DNA from 2 places in the Mycolicibacterium mucogenicum DSM 44124 genome. Region 1 is predicted to be linked to the other one. Evidence: predicted binding sites of a transcription regulator. Region 1 holds the regulator's gene; the other holds the start of a gene.
The links. The regulator LexA, encoded in region 1, represses DNA repair genes until DNA is damaged. The targets are predictions, from matches to a motif close to CGAACANNTGTTCG.

Region 1 (9,924 bases):
CGAGGCGGGCGCCGAGGTGTACACCAAGATCAGCGAGCAGGTGGAGGCCAGCGCCGAAGTCGCTCAAGTGGTCAGTGCACTGGAACAACAGTACGATTCGTTCGTCGCTGCTCAGGAAAATCGGTCGTTGCTGGCACGTGACGAGGAACTACCCAGCGGCGACGAGCTCGGCGCACAGTTCGAGCAGTTCCTCGCCGAACAGTCCGGCGATGGGTTCTCCGATCCCCAGGCCGGCGACGACGGCACTGTCGGCGACTGACCACGCGGTCGGCTTGGCCGACACGATGGGAAGGAGCTGGGACGATGTCCGACGGGAAGCCCAACCTGCACTCGGTGCGTGACGTGACGCCGCGGCTGGAGTACCGCACCATCCACGGCTACCGGCGAGCCTTCCGGATAGCAGGTTCCGGGCCGGCGATCCTGCTGATCCACGGCATCGGCGACAACTCCACCACGTGGGAAACCGTGCAGACGCGCCTCGCCCAGCGATTCACCGTCATCGCTCCGGACCTGCTCGGCCACGGCCAGTCCGACAAGCCGCGCGCCGACTACTCGGTGGCGGCGTACGCCAACGGCATGCGGGACCTGCTCAGCGTGCTGGACATCGAACGCGTGACGGTCGTCGGCCATTCGCTGGGCGGCGGCGTGGCCATGCAGTTCGCCTACCAGTTCCCGCAATTGGTCGAGCGCCTGGTGCTGGTCGGCGCCGGTGGCGTCACCCGCGACGTGAACATCGCGCTGCGGCTCGCGGCGCTGCCGTTGGGCACCGAAGCGCTGGCACTGTTGCGAATCCCGTTGGTACTCCCGGCGCTTCAGTTCGCCGGGCGTCTCGGTGGCGCGCTCCTCGGGTCGACCGGTCTGGGACACGACCTGCCGAACATGCTGCGGATCCTCAACGACCTGCCCGAGCCCAAGGCCTCGTCTGCCTTCGCGCGGACCCTGCGTGCCGTTGTCGACTGGCGCGGCCAGGTGGTGACGATGCTGGACCGATGTTATTTGACCGAAGCCATTCCGGTGCAATTGGTTTGGGGCACCCAGGATGCCGTCATCCCGGCCGCGCATGGCGAACTGGCCCACGCCGCGATGCCGGGTTCCCGGCTCGAGTTCTTCGACAACTCAGGACATTTTCCATTTCACGACGATCCCGATCGGTTCGTGAAACTCATCGAGGACTTCATCGACACGACCGCGCCGTCGGTCTACGACCGTGACGCGCTGCGCGGCCTTCTTCAGGCCGGCGTCACAACAAAGACGATGGACGCCTCGGTCGATATGAAAGCCGCGGTGTTCGACGCGATGGAGACCGACGAACGCAGCGCGACCTAGCGGCCGTTCAGCCCGACGACGTGACGCCGCGGTGCGCGCGCAGCGCCTCGATTTCGCGTTCGAAGTCCTCAGCGGACGAGAATGAGCGGTACACCGAGGCGAACCGCAGATAGGCGACCTCATCGAGGTCACGCAGAGGACCGAGGATCGCCAACCCGACCTCATGGCTGGGCACTTCGGGAGATCCGGTGGCCCGCACCGCATCTTCGACCTTCTGTGCCAACAGGTTCAGGGCATCGTCGTCGACCTGCCGCCCCTGGCAGGCGCGCCGTACGCCCTTGATCACCTTGTCCCGGCTGAACGGTTCGGTGACGCCGCTACGTTTGACCACCGCAACGACTGCGGTCTCCACCGTGGTGAACCGGCGGCCGCATTCCGGGCATGACCGGCGACGCCGAATCGCCTGCCCTTCATCAGCTTCTCGTGAATCGACCACACGCGAGTTCGGATGCCGGCAGAACGGACAGTGCATCACCGCTCCTTCGCCGCACCGACAATCGACCGTTTCGAACGGTCTCGAGCCTACCCGTGCCGCTCGGACGCGGCCGGGCGCCGTGCCGATCGAGGTGCGCACGGGCCGTCCTCAGCCGACCGGCGCGATCAGCGTCTGCCCGGCATTCAGGGCCACCGACGGCAGCTTGTTCAGTTCCTTGATGCGGTCGACGACGGCGCTGACCGGCGCATCGGGCGCCACCCGCCGGGCGACCTGCTGGATCGACTCCCCGGTCTGCACCCGGACCACCGCGAGCTGCGCGGGCACCGATGCTGCCGAAGACGTCGGCTGGACAGCTTCACCGAACTGCGCGACCAGACCCAGCCACACCGTGATCCCGGCCGCGACGAGGGCCAGCAGCACCGTGGTCAACGGCGTGATCGGGTTGCGGCGGTGCGAGGCGCGGGAGGTCAGGACACCGGTGCCCCGGTGGCGGAAGGCCGCGCCCGCGGGACGAGAGCCGGCCGGCCGCAGCCGGGCCTGGCGGTGCCGATTCACATCTGAACGCCGAGGCACGGTGCGGACGACGACGTCGGTCGGGTATTCGCGGGTGATGACGGTCATGTCGGTTCCTCTCAGGAGTTCGTACATAGGTTCGATCGCTCTTATGTTCGACTATATCGCCCAAATGTTCGAACGGTAGAACATGTGATCGAACTGTTGCGAACGATACGACCACCCACCGACAAGTTCCGTTCCCCGACTCCGCGACCCCTTTCGCGACGTCACAACCGGATCCACCCCGCGACACGCCGAGCCGCCCGATCTCGAACACATGTTTGATGAATCGTGCGCACTGGGCTAGATTCGTCTCCATGAGCGACAGCACCGACACAACGGACGCCCAGCCAGGCGGACGGTCCAGCAGCCTCACCGAGCGCCAGCGGACCATCCTCGACGTCATCCGCACCTCGGTCACCACGCGCGGTTATCCGCCCAGCATCCGGGAGATCGGCGACGCCGTCGGGCTCACCTCGACCTCGTCGGTGGCCCACCAGCTGCGCACGCTGGAGAAGAAGGGCTATCTGCGCCGCGACCCGAACCGCCCGCGCGCCGTGGACGTGCGCGGCGCGGACGACTCGACCGGCGCCACCATCACCACCGACGTCGCCGGTTCGGACGCACTGCCCGAACCGACCTTCGTCCCGGTGCTCGGCCGGATCGCCGCCGGTGGCCCGATCCTGGCCGAAGAAGCCGTCGAAGACGTCTTCCCGCTCCCCCGCGAACTCGTGGGCGAGGGCTCGCTGTTCCTGCTGAAGGTGGTCGGCGAGTCGATGATCGACGCCGCGATCTGCGACGGCGACTGGGTCGTCGTGCGGCAGCAGAACGTGGCCGACAACGGGGACATCGTCGCGGCGATGATCGACGGTGAGGCCACGGTGAAGACCTTCAAGCGCACGAAGGGCCAGGTGTGGCTGATGCCGCACAACCCGGCGTTCGATCCGATCCCGGGCAACGACGCGGTCGTGCTCGGCAAGGTCGTGACCGTCATCCGCAAGATCTGACGCCCGCCGGACCTACAGATGAGCCCCGCTGCAGTCGCTCGCAGCGGGGCTCAGTCGTGACTCACGTCAGCCGCGGATGAACCCGTTGGTGACCGCGAATTCCTCACTGGCAAACCAGATTTGGACGGGCGCTTCGTCATATCCGGGGGACCCCGGCACCCAGTACAAACCCGACTCCGTATTGGCCTTGATGCCGTAGCCCTCGGGCGGCTCCGCACCCGTGGCAACGCGGAACGACATCTGCGCGGTCTCGGGCTCCTCGGCCCCCAGCGCGTGGTGCCTGCCGCTGGCCGGGCCGGCCACCACGGCCTCCTCGGCCGGCGTCGCGATCGCCGGCGGCTCGTCCACCGGCGCTTCCACGGGCGCTTCGGCAGCCGGTTCCGCTGCCGGCACGTCCTCCGCCTCGGCCTCGGCGATCTGCTCCTGCGGCTCGGGCGCACCCTCGTCAGCCGCCCGCTCGCCGGCGTCCCGGGGCCGCAGGCCCGCGAAGCCCGCCAACCCGGCCGCCGTCAGGCCCGCTGCCGCACCACCGCGACGCAGGGCCTCGGGAAGCTGCACCGACTTAGTCGGCTCGTCGCCTTCCGGCTCCGACTCGGTGGGCTCACTGGGCTCGGCTGCGTCCACCGGCTGGGCCTCGGCTTCGGCCTGTGCCTCGAACTCGGCGTCGGCCGGCTCATCCGCGGCCGGCTCATCCGCGGCCGGCTCGTCCACGGGCTGCCCGGCCGTGAAATCGGGGTACACCGTCGGCGCTGTGTCGATGACGTCCGGGTTGCTCTGGAACTCGGGTCCCCCGTGCGGGCCGTCGAAATGTTGGTCCTCGGCCGGGTACTCGTCGCCGTACTCGCTGTCGGCGCCGCCGTCCGCATACTGCGGATCGCCGTACTCCCCGTCGCCGAACTCGTGGTCGTCGTAGTCGTACGCGTCCTGGTCGTCGACGGCGTCCTGGCCGGCACTCCGCCGGCGTCGCAGCAGCGCTGCGATCACGATGCCGACCACCACCAGCAACAGCGGGATGATCGCCAGCAGCCACCACCAGTGGAACTGGTACCACTTGCCGGACTCGTCGGCCTGCGAGGTCACGCCACCCGGCAGATCGACGCTGGGCACCTGCAGGCCGCCCAACTGCGACGCCAGCTCGGCCGGCTCGGTGCTGAACGCCCGGGTGGACTTGTTCCACGAGATCGACCCGCCGCTGAACTTCTGGCTGACGACGTCGCCGTTGACCGTCTGGTCGGCGGTCGGTGCGCCGAGCTTGCCGGTGGCGCCGCCGAGCTTGTCCCACGCCGCGTTCATCGCGCCGCGGACGACGAACGCGCCGTGCTCGGGCGTCCAGAAGATCGCCGGGTTGTCGGCGGCGGCAAAGGTGGCGATCCGGCTCTTCGGCGCAATGCCGCCGTCGGTCTCGTTGCTCGCGGGGAATCCGAGATCGCCCTGCGGTCCGCCGGCTGCGCGGTACTTGGCCAGCACGTCGCCGGTGATCGCGTGCGCACCGGTCGCCGGCGAATAGAAGATGGTGCCGCCGGCGAAGTTCTGCGCCACGCCGTCGCCGACCTTGTACTGAGCGCCCTGCTCGTCCCCGAGGGTGCCCTGCGGGCCGCCGGCCGCGCGGCGCGCCGCGGCGATGGCCGTCGTCGCGTCGCCCGGCACGTCCACCCCGGTCAGCTGGCCGGCCAGGTCGGCCGGCGTGGTGGTGAAGGTCTTGGTCTTGGCGTTCCAGCTCACCTCACCGCCGGTGAAGGGCTGGGTGACGACGTCACCTTTCCAGGACTCGTCGGCCGTGGGCACACCGAGGGTGCCCGCCGAACCGCCGAGCTTGTCCCAGGCCGCGTTGATGGCACCGCGGACCACCCAGGCGCCGTTGTCGGGCGTCCAGAAGATCACCGGCTTGTCGGCGGCGCTGAACGTGCTGTTCCGGCTGTCGGTGGCCTTGCCGGCACCCTCGTCGATGGTCGGGAAGCCGAGATCGCTGTCCGCGGCGCCGCCCAGCGCCTGATATTTGTCGAGAATCGCGCCGTAGATGAGGTGGGCGCCGGTGCTCTCGCTGAAATAGATCTTGCCGCCCGCGAAGTTCTGCGCAAAGCCCGCGCCGACCTGGTAGACGTCACCGTCCTTGGCGCCCAGCTCACCTGTGTCACCGCCCGCGGCATCCCACGTGTGGGATATCGCCGCGTCGGCGTCGCTTTCCGGTGTCGCGTATGCCGTCGGAGCCATGAGCAATGCCACCGCGACAGAAAGGGCCCAGACACCAGCCCATCCGCCGCGGGTTCGCAGCCCGGTCATCGAATTCCTCCCGCGGTCGGCAAAACTCCGGATACAAATTCCGTCAGACAAACTCTCTTGATTGAGAGATTCTGTCAACTTTGCTTCAGTTCATGCCCATCGTGCGGGATATCGGGCAGTGACGCACCAGTGTGTCGCGGTTCGATATGCAAATAAATTCGCGCGGCAATTAGTTAAACGCCCAATCCGCGGCCGATGATCTCCTTCATGATCTCGGTGGTTCCGCCGTAGATGGTCTGGATCCGCGAGTCCAGGAATGCCCGGGCAATGGGATATTCGCGCATATACCCGTAGCCACCGTGCAGCTGCAGACACCGGTCGACCAGACGGACCTGCGCCTCTGTCGAATACCATTTGGCCATCGCCGCCTGGTCGATTGTCAGCTTTCGATCGAGATGCAGGCGAATGAACTCGTCGACCATGATTCGCACCGCGGTGGCCTCCGTCGCCAGTTCCGCCAACACGAATCGGCTGTTCTGGAAGCTGCCGATCGGCTTGCCGAACGCTTTACGCTCCTTGGCGTATTGCAATGTCGATTCCAGAACGGCCTCCATCGCGGCGGCTGCCATCACGGCGATGGAAATGCGCTCCTGGGGCAGGTTCTGCATCAGATACACGAATCCCATGCCCTCGACCCCGAGCAGGTTCTCGGCCGGAACTCTGACGTCGGTGAACGACAATTCCGCGGTGTCCTGCGCGTCGAGGCCGATCTTGTCGAGATGACGGCCGCGCTCGAAACCCGCCATGCCGCGCTCGACCACGAACAGGCTGAAGCCCTGCGCGCCCTTGTCGGGGTCGGTGCACGCCACCACGATCACGAGGTCGGCATGAATGCCGTTGGTGATGAACGTCTTCGAGCCGTTGAGCACCCAGTGGTCGCCGTCCTTGACCGCGCGGGTCTTGATGCCCTGCAGGTCACTGCCGGTGCCCGGTTCGGTCATGGCGATGGCGCAGATCAGTTCACCGCTGCAGAATCCGGGCAGCCAGCGCTGCTTCTGCTCGTCGTTGGCCAGCTCCAGCAGGTACGGCGCGATGACGTCGTTCTGCAGCGTGAAGCCCAGGCCGCTGTGCCGTCCCGCCGCGGTCTCCTCGCTGACGATGACGTTGTAGCGGAAGTCCGGGTTCCCGCCACCGCCGTACTCCTCCGGTACGGCCATGCCGAGAAAGCCCTGCTTACCCGCCTCGCGCCAGACCTCGCGGTCGACGATCTTGGCCTTCTCCCATTCCTCGCGGTAGGGCTCGGCGTGCCGGTCGAGGAACGCGCGGTAGGACTCCCGGAACAGCTCGTGCTCGGGTTCGAACAACGTGCGGTCGTACTTGATGACACCCATGCGAGACCTCCGGTACTGGATAAGTTTGCAACAACTTATCCCAACCGGACGGTTGGTTGTGAGCGGGCCCACATCCGGCGCGTCGCCGGGCACGAACTACCGAGACTGGCTACGTCCCGACTGCGAACGGCCGGCCTGCGAACGACCCGACTGCGACTGCGAACGTCCTGCCTGCGAACGGCCAGGAGCCTGCAGACCGCCTGTGCTGCGGCGGCGGCGACGCTGCGCCTGTCCCGCCGTCGCGGTCTTGGCCGGACGGTTGCCGCCGCGAGGCGCGGGCGCCTCCTTGGGTGCCGGCGCGCGGTACGGCGCGATCTCGCCGACCAGTGCCTGCACCGGCGCCGAATCGGCGACGACTTCCTGCGGCCGGGCCGTGATGCCGGCCTTGCGCAGCAGCTGCTGGGCGTCCTTGCGCTGCTCGGGCAGCACGACGGTCACGACATCGCCGGCGCTGCCGGCGCGGGCGGTGCGTCCCGAGCGGTGCAGGTAGGCCTTGTGCTCGGCCGGCGGATCGACGTGGACGACGAGCTCGACCTCGTCGACGTGCACGCCGCGCGCGGCGATGTCAGTGGCGACGAGCACGCGCGCCTCGCCCGAGCTGAACGCGGCCAGGTTGCGATCACGCGCCGGCTGCGACAGGTTGCCGTGCAGGTCGACGGACGGCACGCCGGCCTCGGTGAGCTGCCGGGCCAGCTTGCGGGCCTGGTGCTTGGTGCGCATGAACAGGATGCGGCGGCCGGTGCCCGACGCCAGTCGCTGCACCAGGTCGCGCTTCTCGGCCGCACCGGCGACGTGGAACACGTGGTGCGTCATGGCCGGCGGCGGCGCGTCGATCTCGTCGACAGAGTGAGTGATCGGGTCGGACAGGAAGCGCCGCACCAGCTTGTCGACGCCGTTGTCGAGCGTCGCGGAGAACAGCATGCGCTGCCCGCCGGCGGGCGTGGCCGCCAGAATCCGGGTGACGCCCGGCAGGAAGCCGAGGTCGGCCATGTGGTCAGCCTCGTCCAGCACGGTGACCTGCACGGCGTCGAGGCTCACCAGCTTCTGCTTCATGAGGTCTTCGAGACGGCCCGGGCAGGCGATGACGATATCCACGCCGCCGCGCAGCGCGTCGACCTGGCGGTTCTGCGACACGCCACCGAAGATGGTGGTCACCTTCAGTCCGACGGCGGTGGCCAGCGGTTCGACGGTCGCGGCTATCTGGGTCGCCAGTTCGCGCGTCGGGGCGAGCACCAGACCGGTGGGACGCGACGGGTGCCGCGCGGCGCCGGCCAGCCGGGCCACGAGCGGAATGGAGAAGGCCAGCGTCTTGCCACTGCCCGTGCGGCCGCGGCCGAGCACATCCCGGCCCGCGAGGGTGTCGGGCAGCGTGCTGATCTGGATCGGGAACGGCGCAGCGATGCCGCGGCCGGCGAGCGAGGCGACGAGCGCCTCGGGAACGCCGAGCTCGGCGAACGACGATGATTGTTCTGCGGACATGAAGGGACACAGCCTTTCCGGCACGGGGGGTCGACAATGCCGGCGGCAGTATCGGTCGCCGCGAGAAATGCTGGTGCAGAGGGAACTGAAGGCTCTCAGCCGTTCCACGACGTGATCAGCGGGCGCGTCCGGTAGGGGTGCGCAGCCGATGTTGTTCAAAGCTTAGTGCCGAACGACTCGCACCGTTGACGACCACAGGCAGCCCCACCCCTCCCGCGCAGCGAAAGACCTTGCCCCACAGGCGGTATGGCTACGGTGTGATTTCACCCACGGTCAGTCGGTACGGCCGTACCGAAGAATCGACACGGTCGACAAATTTTCGGCAAACGCCGGGTACCGGCCAGGCCACAGTGCGACGATGCGAAACGGGTGCCGATGACCGGGGTCGGCGACGTCGAAAGGGGGCGAGGGATGCGCACATTCGGACGCACCATCCCCGCAGCCGCAGCCGTGATGCTGACGGTGCTGAGCACCGTTCTGCTGGGCGTGGTTTCCATGGTGACCGCCGCGTTCACCCTCGCCGCGACCGCCTTGATCGTCCCGGGCACCGGCACGCCGAATGCCAACATCGTGGCCGGTTACCGCGAGAACGCCGACAACTACTACATCGCACCGTTCAACCCGTTGTGCACTCAGCCGACCTGCACGCTGAAAGGCATCAACTATCCCGCCCAGTTCTGGCCGATCCCCCTGCCCGGCTGGGGTGGACTGTCCGGCGCCAAGTGGAACGACTCGACGGGCCAGGGCATCCAAGCGCTGGATACGGCGCTACAGCTGGCCCTGCCGACAGCGACGCCCCAGAATCCCGTCATCATCTTCGGCTACTCCCAGGGCGGCAACATCGTCAGCCGGGAGAAGTCCACACTCGGCGGCCTGACCCAGGCACAGAAGGACGCACTGGCGTTCGTCATGATCGGCAACACCAACCGGCCCAACGGCGGCCTGTTCGAACGGCTGGCGCTCCTCGGCACGGTGCCGATCTGGGACGTCACCTTCGGCCTGCCGGCACCCACCAACACCGGTATCAAGACCACCGACATCGCGTTCGAGTACGACGGCGTCGCCGACTTCCCGCTGTACCCGATCAACCTGCTCGCCGACCTCAACGCCATCGCCGGTTTCTGGTACGTCCACGGCACCTACCTGGCGCCGAACGCCAACAGCGACGTCGGCGAAATCCCCGACCTCGAATACACGGCTCCGGAACTGAACGCCGCGCTCACCGATCCGAAGAATCAAACCGTGTACGGCGACACCACCTACATCACCATCCCGACCAAGACCCTGCCGATCGTCCGGCCGTTCCTGGAATTCGGCGGCTTCACCCACACCAGCTTCATCATCAAGCCGATCGTCGACCTGGTCTCCCCCGTGCTCCGCGTGCTCATCGACACCGGCTACGACCGCAGCCTCAGCCCGGGCGTCCCGGCGCCGTTCCGGCTGATCCCGCTGCTCAACCCCATCACGCTGACCGTGGACCTGATCAACGCGGCCGGCCAGGGCGTCAAGG
Region 2 (9,924 bases), 230 kb from region 1:
CCTGCCGCGCAGGGGATTTGCGGCGCTCAAGCGACCGGTCCGGCGACCGCTGGACGAGGGCGTGCTGGAATTCGGCGGCGAGGTCATCCTGGCCCGCGACGCCAAGCCGCAGCGCGATCCCGGCCTGATTCTTCGCGTGGCCGCCGCTGCGGCCACCAACGGACTGCCCATCGCGGGATCGACCTTGGCGCGGCTGGCCGAATCAGCGCCCGAACTGCGGGCACCGTGGCCGAAAGAAGCGCTCAACGACCTGCTCGTGATGCTGGCGGCCGGGCCCGGTGCGGTGTCCACCGTGGAGGCCCTCGACCGGACCGGGCTGTGGGGCCGGTTGTTCCCGGAGTGGGGCGCGATCCGCGACCTCCCGCCGCGCGATGTCGTGCACATCTGGACCGTCGACCGTCATCTGATCGAAACCGTCTCCCGGGCAAGCGCTTTCACCACCCGCGTGGACCGGCCCGATCTGCTGGTGCTGGGTGCGCTGCTGCATGACATCGGCAAGGGCCGGGGTGGCGATCACAGTGTGATCGGCGCCGAGCTGGCCAACCAGATCGGCATCCGGCTCGGCCTGTGGCCGGCCGACATCGAGGTGCTGGTCAAGATGGTGCGCTACCACCTGCTGCTGCCGGAGACGGCGACGCGACGAGACCTGCAGGACCCCAACACCATTGCCGCGGTCGTCGACGCGCTGGGCGGTGACGGACTGCTGCTGGAGCTGCTGCACGCGCTGGCCGAGGCGGATTCGCTCGCCACCGGCCCCGGCGTGTGGGGTGACTGGAAGGCCTCCCTGATCGGCGATCTGGTCCGGCGCTGCCGGCTGATGATGGCAGGGGAGGACCTGCCGCACCCCGATCCCATTGATCCGCAACTGCTTTCGCGTGCCGATCAGAGCGGCGTCCACGTGGAACTCACCGCGGCGGACAGTGCGCACATGTTCAACGTCACCATGCTCGCCCCGGACCGGCGCGGCCTGTTGTCCAAAGCCGCCGGCGTGCTGGCCCTGCATTCGCTGCGGGTGCACTCGGCGTCGGTCAACAGCCATGAGGGACTGGCGATAAACACGTTCGTGGTGTCGCCGCACTTCGGCTCTCCGCCCGCCGCGGAACTGCTGCGTCAGCAGTTCATCCTGGCTCTCGACGGTGATCTCGACGTGATCGCCGCACTCGAGCAGAGGGACGAGGAGACTCCGGCCCCGACCCGGCGCGCCGGTGAGGTTCTGGCAGCGGTGCCGGGTTACCACACGGTCGCGCCGCCGCGCGTGCGGTGGTTCCCGGGCTCCTCGGACGACGAGTTGGTCGTGCAGATCCGCAGCGCCGACCGGCCCGGCCTGCTCGCGCGCCTGGCCGCGGTGGTCGAACGCAAGGGCGCGGACGTCGCCTGGGCCAAGGTGACGACGCTCGGCGCCACCGTCGTCGACGCGTTCGGTCTGGTGGTTCCGGAATCCTTGACGGCCGACGAGGCCCGGACGGCGTTCGAACAGGATCTGTACGCGGTGTTGCCCGCGCCTGCGCCGGCCAAGCCCGCGGTGATCACCGCTGAGGTGAGTTAGCGAGTTCGGCGCTGCCGCACCACTTCCGGACGGCGGCGGGCGCATCGGCCGCCGCCCCGGCCCACGCGACGTATCCGTCGGGCCGGATCAGTACGGCGGGCGGCAACTGGTCATCGCCGGTGACCGCGCAGGTGACGTCGGTGCGGCCGAGCGCCAGACCGCTCTTGGTCAGCAGCAGGAACCGGCCGTCGCGCAGCAGTTCGTAGACGCGGGTGCCCGCGCACGCGATGTCGGGTATCCGTCGCCCGACGAGTCGATGATCGTCGCGCTTGCGTGGATAACTGATCGCAATTCCGCTGAGTCGGCCGCCCAACGCACGCCGGGTCGGTCCGGTGCTCAGGAGCGCGGTGATCGCGACGCGCCGCAGCAGTCGCCGCGGCAGGCTGCGTCCCAGCACCAGCTGATTGAAAGCGTCGGTGAGTTTCAGGACGTTGGCGCCCACGGCATGGCGTTCGGTCTGGTAGCTGTCCAGAAGCCAGGCCGGTGCGGTGCCCTTGACGGCCGACGCCAGCTTCCAGCCCAGGTTCATCGCGTCCTGGATGCCGGTGTTCATGCCCTGCGCGCCGAGAGGCGAGTGGATGTGGGCCGCGTCCCCGGCGATGAAGCAGCGTCCGACGCGATAGCGGTCGGCCTGGCGTCGCTCGGACAGGAACCGGGTACTCCAGCGCATCTCGCCCATGCCGAAGTCCGTTTTCGCGATGCGGCGCATGGAGGCCGTGATCTCGGAAAGCGGTACCGGCTCGCCGAGCGGCACGTCTTCCCGGGTCCGGTCCCAGGCGATGGCGCGGAACCAGCCGTCGCCGAACGGGACCAGCAGCACGACGCCGTCGGGACTGTTGGCGGCGGCCAGCCCGTCGGCCGGCGGGTTCGCCAGTTGAACGTCTGCCAGCAGGATGTGGGTCTGGTACTGCTTGCCGGCGAATCCGATGCCCAGCATGGTGCGCACCGCGCTGTGTGCGCCGTCGCAGCCGACGAGGTAACCGGCGCGGACCGTGCTCTGGTCCGCGAGGCGCACGGTGACGCCGTCGGTGTCCTGTGTCAGGCCGACAACCTCCGCGCCGTAACGGATTTCGACGCCGAGTTGGATGGCGCGGGCGGTCAGCACCCGTTCGGTCAGGCTCTGCGGTGCCATCAAGACCATGGGGTAGCGGGTGGGTACTTCCCGCAGGTTGATCGCGGCGCCCGGGACAGGGCTCACGCTCTGGACCGGCAGGCCGCGCGCCACGAGTTCGTCGGCCAGGCCGCGGGCGTCCAGTAGTTCCAGCGTCCGCGCATGCACGCCGAAGGCCCGGGTGATGTTCGGGATGTCGCGGCGTTGTTCGAGCAGCTGCACCGCGACGCCGCGCATGGCCAGTTCGCATGCCAACGCCAGGCCCGTCGGGCCGGCGCCGACAACGACGACGTCGGTGCTGTTCAAAGTGGTCATCTCCGGCTCCTCAATTAATTCATCAGGCAATGAATTCATCACGTGATGAAATACTGCGCGTCGAGGTGTCACCGTGTCAAGGGGACGGTGGTGCCGAAGTACCGGCGACGGGCGCTGCAGTTAGGCTTAACCCCGTGTTTGAATCCCTGTCCGACCGGTTGACCGGTGCGCTGTCAGGCCTGCGCGGCAAGGGCCGGCTGACCGACGCCGATATCGACGCCACCGCCCGCGAAATCCGCCTGGCCCTGCTCGAGGCCGACGTGTCGTTGCCGGTCACGCGCGAGTTCATCGGCCGGATCAAGGAACGTGCCAAGGGCGCCGAGGTCTCCGGTGCGCTGAACCCGGCGCAGCAGGTCGTCAAGATCGTCAACGAGGAGCTCATCGGCATCCTCGGTGGTGAGACGCGCCAGCTGGCGTTCGCCAAGACCCCGCCAACGGTGATCATGCTCGCCGGTCTGCAGGGTTCCGGTAAGACGACCCTCGCCGGCAAGCTGTCGAAATGGCTCAAGGACCAAGGACATACGCCGCTGCTGGTCGCCTGTGACCTGCAGCGCCCCGGCGCCGTCAACCAGCTGCAGATCGTCGGTGAGCGGGCGGGCGTCAGCGTCTTCGCGCCGCATCCGGGAGTCTCGCCCGACGGCGTGACCATCGACCAGATGACCACCGGTGACCCGGTGTCGGTCGCCGCCGCGGGTCTGGCCGAGGCCAAGGCCAAGCACTTCGACGTCGTGATCGTCGACACCGCCGGCCGCCTCGGTATCGACGAGGAACTGATGGCCCAGGCCGCGGCGATCCGCGACGCCGTCACGCCCGACGAGACGCTGTTCGTCCTCGACGCGATGATCGGTCAGGACGCCGTCACGACCGCCAACGCTTTCCGTGAGGGCGTCGGCTTCACCGGTGTCGTGCTGACCAAGCTGGACGGCGACGCCCGCGGTGGTGCCGCGCTGTCGGTGCGTGAGGTCACCGGCGCGCCGATCCTGTTCGCCTCCGCCGGTGAGAAGCTCGAGGACTTCGACGTCTTCCACCCGGACCGCATGGCGTCGCGCATCCTGGGCATGGGCGACGTGCTCACCCTGATCGAGCAGGCCGAGCAGGTCTTCGATCAGAAGAAGGCCGAAGAGGCCGCCGCCAAGATCGGCTCCGGTGAACTGACGCTCGAGGACTTCCTCGAGCAGATGCTGATGATCCGCAAGATGGGCCCCATCGGGAACCTGCTGGGCATGCTGCCCGGCGCCGGCCAGATGAAGGACGCCCTGGCGGCCGTCGACGACAGCCACCTGGACCGCATTCAGGCCATCATCCGCGGCATGACCCCCGCCGAGCGGTCCGACCCGAAGATCATCAACGCCTCCCGGCGCCTGCGCATCGCGAACGGTTCCGGTGTCACGGTGGCCGAGGTCAACCAGCTGGTCGACCGCTTCTTCGAGGCCCGCAAGATGATGTCGCAGATGGCCGGCCAGATGGGAATGCCGTTCGGCCGCAAGAGCTCTCGCAAAGCCGCCAAGGGTAAGAACAAGCAGGCCGGCAAGGGGCGGAAGGGCGGACGGGGCCCGACGGCGCCGAAGGCGGCCGCCAACCCGTTCGGTCTCGACCCGAGTGCGCTGCCGGGCGGTTTCCCGGACCTGTCGAACATGCCGCAGGGGCTCAACGAGTTGCCGCCGGGCCTTGCCGACTTCGATCTGTCACAGCTGAAGTTCCCGAAGAAGTAGCCGTGCGGGCGGCTTCTCCCGTCGCTTCGCTCGCCCCGAGGCTGCACATCCGCGGTCGGGGACTGCCCGACGGCGACGAGGTGCAGTGGTGGATACACCAGGGCGTGCTCTCGGCCGAGCCGATCGCGAACGCCGAGACGATCTTCGACGGCGGCTGGATCATCCCCGGCCTCGTCGACGCGCACTGCCACGTCGGCATCGGGCCGGGCGGCCCTGTCGAACTCGACGAGGCCGAGCGCCAGGCCGAGACCGAGCGGCAGGCCGGTGCGCTGCTGCTGCGCGACGCCGGATCGCCCGTCGACACCCACGCCTTCGACGACCGTGACGATCTGCCACGGATCATCCGCGCGGGACGGCACCTGGCCCGGCCCAAGCGCTACATGCCGGGGCTGCCGATCGACATCGAAGACGAATCGCAGCTGCCGCAGTACGTCGCCGAGCAGGCCCGCCGCGGTGACGGCTGGGTCAAGCTCGTCGGCGACTGGATCGACCGGGGAGTGGGCGACCTGGCGCCGTTGTGGTCTGACGACATCCTCAAACAGGCCATCGACGCCGCCCACGCCAACGGTGCCCGCGTCACGGCACACGTGTTCGGCGAGGAGGCCCTGCCGGGACTGATCAACGCGGGCATCGACTGCATCGAGCACGGCACCGGCATCACCGACGACATCATCGAGCTGATGCTGGCCCACGGCACGGCGCTGGTGCCGACCCTGATCAACATCGAGAATTTCCCCGGTATCGCGGAGAAAGCCACCAAGTTCCCGGCCTACGCCAAGCACATGAGCGACCTGTACGCGACGTGCCCGCAGCGGGTCGGTGCCGCACACGAGGCCGGCGTTCCCATCTACGCGGGCACCGACGCCGGCGGCATGATCGCCCACGGCCGTATCGCCGACGAGGTCGCCGCCCTCGGCCGGGTGGGGCTGAGCCCGACGGATGCGCTGGGAGCGGCCAGCTGGAATGCGCGAAAGTGGTTGGGGCGTCCGGCACTCGAGCACGGCGCGTCGGCCGACCTGGTCTGCTACGCCGAGGACCCACGGCTACCGGGCGTGCTCGACCACCCAGCCCTGGTGATCCTGCGCGGCCGGGTCTACTGACTCAGGCGTACTGGCTGAAACCCCAGTCGAACAACTGCCGGGCCTGCGGGTAGAGATCGCCGGTGCCGTACATCTGCACCACGACCAGCCGGTGGTTACCGCGTTGTGCCGCACCGGCGTACGTCTTGCGGGCCCGGTCCGTGTAGCCGGTCTTGCCGGCGAAATCGCCCGGGTAACCGGTCAACAACTCGTTCTGACTGGTGAGGGTCCGGCCGGGGAACTGCGCCGACGTCTGCCGGAAGATCTCGGCGATCACCGGATAGGTCAGCGCCGCCCGGTAGATCACCCCGAGATCGCGCGGTGTGGTGATCGATTCCCAGCCCGGCCCGTCGAGCCCGGACGGTGAGCCGGCACGGGTGCTGCGGGCGCCGAGCGCCGCCGCCTTGCGATTCATGGCGGCCACCGTGACGCGCTGGCCGCCGAGCATGTCCGCCAGCATGTTCGCGGCGTCGTTGCCCGACACCATGAGCAGCCCGTCGAGGAGCTGCCGCACGGAGTACACCTGCCCGGGTTTGAGCCCGACGCACGAGCACTCGACTTTGGTGTGCGAGTCGTTGGCCCGGCCCAGGGCATCGGGCCGGAGGTTGTCCAGGACGACCATCGCCAGCAGCGGCTTGATGGTGCTGGCCGGCGCGTACGAGCCATTGGGGTCCTGCGACGCCAGTACCTGGCCGGTATCGAGGTCGGCGACCAGCCACGCTTTGGCGGGGCCGTTCGCCAGCGCCTGTGCGCCCGTCGGCTGCCCGGACGGTTCGGCCGCGGCGAGGGGTGTAGCGATCGGCGTCACCAGTAGTGCGCCGAGGGCCAGCGCGGTCGCCGTGAACAGTTTGCGCACGAGCGCCGACGCTACGGATCCCAGGCTGCGATCAGCTCGCGCCGAGATTCCGGTCGGGTCTCGGTTAGAGGGAGCCGACGCTGACCGAGCGGTCCTGCGCGAAGCCCCAATCCAGCAACTGTGACGCCTGATCCCAGTAGGTCGGCCCGCCCTCGCGCACCATGCCGTACATCATCGCGATGACGAGGCGGCGGCCGCCGCGGTCGGCGGCACCCACGTAGGTCTTCTTGGCGGCGTTGGTGAACCCGGTCTTGCCGCCGATGGCGCCCGGGTACCGCTGCAGCAGCTGGTTCTCGTTGACGATCTGCTCGTTGCCGCTCTTGCCGGGGAACGTCGCGGCGGGCTGCGCGGTGATCTGCGCGAAGTAGGGGTTGGCCATCGCGGCACGGAAGATGATGGCCAGGTCGCGGGGTGTGGTCCAGCCGGAACCGCCCGCGCCGTCGAGGCCCGACGGGGTGGCGGCGTGGGTGTCGACGGCGCCGATGGCGGCGGCCTTGGCATTCATCTTGGCGACGGCGACGTCGTAGCCGCCGATCATGTCGGCCAGGGCGTTGGCGGCGTCGTTGCCCGAGGCGAGCAGCACCGCGTCCAGCAGCTGACGGGCGGTGTAGACGTGGCCGGGAACGATGCCGGCGCAGTTGCACTCCACCTGGGTGTCGGCGACGGTGCCGGCCACGGTCGCGTCCAGGTTCGGCAGTTCACTGAGTGCCGTCAGCGCCAGCAGCGTCTTGATGGTGCTGGCGGGCGGATGCCGCAGGTCGATGTCCTGACCGGCGAGGATCTGGCCCGAGTCCATGTCGGCGACGATCCAGGCCGGTGCCGGCCCTGCCGGAATCTGCACGGTGCCGACCGGTTGGATGTCGGGGTCAGCGGCCGCAACCGGCGGCGCGACGAGGAACACGAGCGTCAGGGTCGCCATGACGGCGGTTGCGAACCTTCCCATGGAGCCAGCAGCCTACTGGCCGAACCTGGACGGCGCCGCCTGGACGTCGTCGCACCAGTGGCTCCTGTTCGGCGCGACCGACAATCTTGGAAAACTCTGGTCACTTTGTTTGCGCTGGTCACGGTGGGTGACTAGGGCCTCATTCGTCACAGCGAAATGTCGGTGGTTCGAACTAGTGTTCGAAATATGGGTATCGGCACGGCCACGCTCGTGGAGGAGGTCTACGACGACCTCGATTCGGCACTGGTCCGGGCCGCCGCCCTGGATTACAGCACCCTGTCGGTGCCGGAGTTGTTGGCGCTGCAGTCGCACCGTGAGCAGATGCGGTGCGCCGCCGAAGCCGTTGATCATGCCGTGGTGGCCGCGTTGCAGGCCCAAACCACCGCCAACGAGATCGGGGCGAAAAACTGGGCCGACGTGCTGCGTGCCCGGGACCGGCTCAGCAGCGAGGAGGCTCGTCGCCGGGTCCGGCACGCCGAACTTCTGGGCCCGCGGCGGTCGCTGACCGGGGAAGTGCTGCCGCCGCTGCGGCCGCATGTCGCGGACGCGGTGGCTGCGGGGGTGATCAATGGTGATCATGTCGATGTCATCGAGTCGTTTTTCGTCAAACTGCCCGCCTGGGCGGGCCTGGCCGCTGTCGATGAGGCTGAATGCGCTCTGGTGGCCGCCGCCCGCCACCTGACCCCCGAGGGGTTGCGGTCGGTGGTCAAACGCAAACTCTACGAGTTGGATCAGGACGGTCCCGAACCTGATGACCGCGACCCTGACCCCGACCGCGAGCGGGGCATCGTAGTCGGTAAACAGCGTCCCGATGGCAGCAGTGAACTGCGGGGCCGACTCACCCCGACAGCCCGCGCGGTCTACGAAGCGTTGATGGTCAAGTACGCCGCCCCCGGTATGTGCAACCCCGCCGACGAACACCCGTGCACCTGCGGCACCCCCACCCAAGAGCAGATCGATAACGACCACCGCACCTTGGCTCAGCGTCACCACGATGCCTGGGAAACGATGGGCCGGTTGCTGCTGTCCATCGATTTGGGTGAGCACAACGGATTTCCGGTCACCATCGTGGCGACCTGCACGCTCGAGCAGTTAGAAGACCGGGCCGGGGTCGCCGACACCCACACCGGATCGCCGCTGCCAGTCAAGGATCTGGTGAACCTGGCCGCCCGCGCCGGGGCGTCCTGCTACCTCACCGTCTTCGACAACCATGGTGATGTTCCGCTGTATCTGGGTCGGGCGCGGCGCACCGCCACCACCGGTCAACGCTTGGCCCTGTTCGCCCGCGATAAAGGCTGCACCCGCCCGGACTGCACACGGCCCGCCGCCGACTGCCAAGCCCATCACGCGGTCGCCGACTGGCGCGACGGCGGCCAGACGAACATCACCGACCTCACGTTGGCCTGCGGACCCGACAACCGCCTGGCCACCGACGGTGGCTGGACCACCACCATGAAAAACGGCCGCGCTCACTGGACCCCACCACCACTACTGGACATCGGCCAACCCCGAACCAACCACTACCACCACCCCACGCTCTACCCGGCCGAGGGCGAGGGCGGTGACGGTGAAAGTGACAGTCCGGCGACGTGATTGGACTGCGCGACGGGGTAATGAGGACCGCCGCGTGAGGTCCTCATGTCTGATTCAGTTTGCGTACCGGAGCGGCTGGAGCATGTTCGATGGGCCTGAGACGCGAACGGGTCCGACGGCCGCCACTCCGTCAAGCTCCGGCCCACCATCCGGACAGCTGTCCGGTGGTGTTCAATCGGACCATGCTGAGCCTCGAAGAGATCTCGGACCGTCTGGAAATCCAACAACTGTTGGTCGCGTACTCGACGGCCATCGATACCCGCCGATTCGATGATCTGGCACAGGTTTTCACGCCCGATGCCTACATCGACTACCGCGCGATGGGCGGCATCGACGGGCATTTCCCCGAGGTCAAGGAATGGCTGGCGCAGGTGCTGCCGAACTTCCCGGCCTACGCGCACATGCTCGGCAACTTCGACGTCACCATCACCGGTGACACCGCGAAGTCACGCACCATCTGTTTCAACCCGATGGTGCTGCCCGCGGCGGACGCCGATGCGCAGCCCCAGGTGCTGTTCTGCGGCCTCTGGTACGAGGACGAGTTCGTCCGTACCGCCGAGGGGTGGCGCATGACCCGCCGCGTCGAGACCAAGTGCTTCGACCGGGTGGTCTGAGTCGCCTCCGGCACCGGGTGGTTTAGCGCGTCCTCGGGATTTGGGCCGGTCGCAGCTGCTCTGGCAGAATGGTCGGCTGTCTGTCCGCGACTCGTTCAATGCGCCGCGCGGCGGTCACACACGTGAGGCAAGACCGGACCGGGCAATCCGCCTGA

Region 2: a site for LexA is predicted at 7,731-7,744, ahead of C1S78_RS10935 (HNH endonuclease signature motif containing protein). Genes of this name have one in related genera too.

The regions. Positions count from the first base shown of each region.
Region 1 covers NZ_CP062008.1:2,480,860-2,490,783, reverse strand. Annotated here, with positions in the region: gene C1S78_RS12115 (proteasome assembly chaperone family protein) at 1-259, shown strand, start outside; gene C1S78_RS12110 (alpha/beta fold hydrolase) at 304-1,326, shown strand; gene nrdR (transcriptional regulator NrdR) at 1,334-1,798, opposite strand; gene C1S78_RS12100 (LysM peptidoglycan-binding domain-containing protein) at 1,910-2,383, opposite strand; gene lexA (transcriptional repressor LexA) at 2,635-3,324, shown strand; gene C1S78_RS12090 (sunset domain-containing protein) at 3,391-5,604, opposite strand; gene C1S78_RS12085 (acyl-CoA dehydrogenase family protein) at 5,778-6,935, opposite strand; gene C1S78_RS12080 (DEAD/DEAH box helicase) at 7,032-8,414, opposite strand; gene C1S78_RS12075 (PE-PPE domain-containing protein) at 8,826-9,924, shown strand, end outside.
Region 2 covers NZ_CP062008.1:2,251,219-2,261,142, forward strand. Annotated here, with positions in the region: gene C1S78_RS10905 ([protein-PII] uridylyltransferase) at 1-1,546, shown strand, start outside; gene C1S78_RS10910 (FAD-dependent monooxygenase) at 1,527-2,972, opposite strand; gene ffh (signal recognition particle protein) at 3,107-4,684, shown strand; gene C1S78_RS10920 (amidohydrolase family protein) at 4,687-5,784, shown strand; gene C1S78_RS10925 (D-alanyl-D-alanine carboxypeptidase family protein) at 5,786-6,619, opposite strand; gene C1S78_RS10930 (D-alanyl-D-alanine carboxypeptidase family protein) at 6,684-7,562, opposite strand; gene C1S78_RS10935 (HNH endonuclease signature motif containing protein) at 7,749-9,155, shown strand; gene C1S78_RS10940 (nuclear transport factor 2 family protein) at 9,338-9,769, shown strand.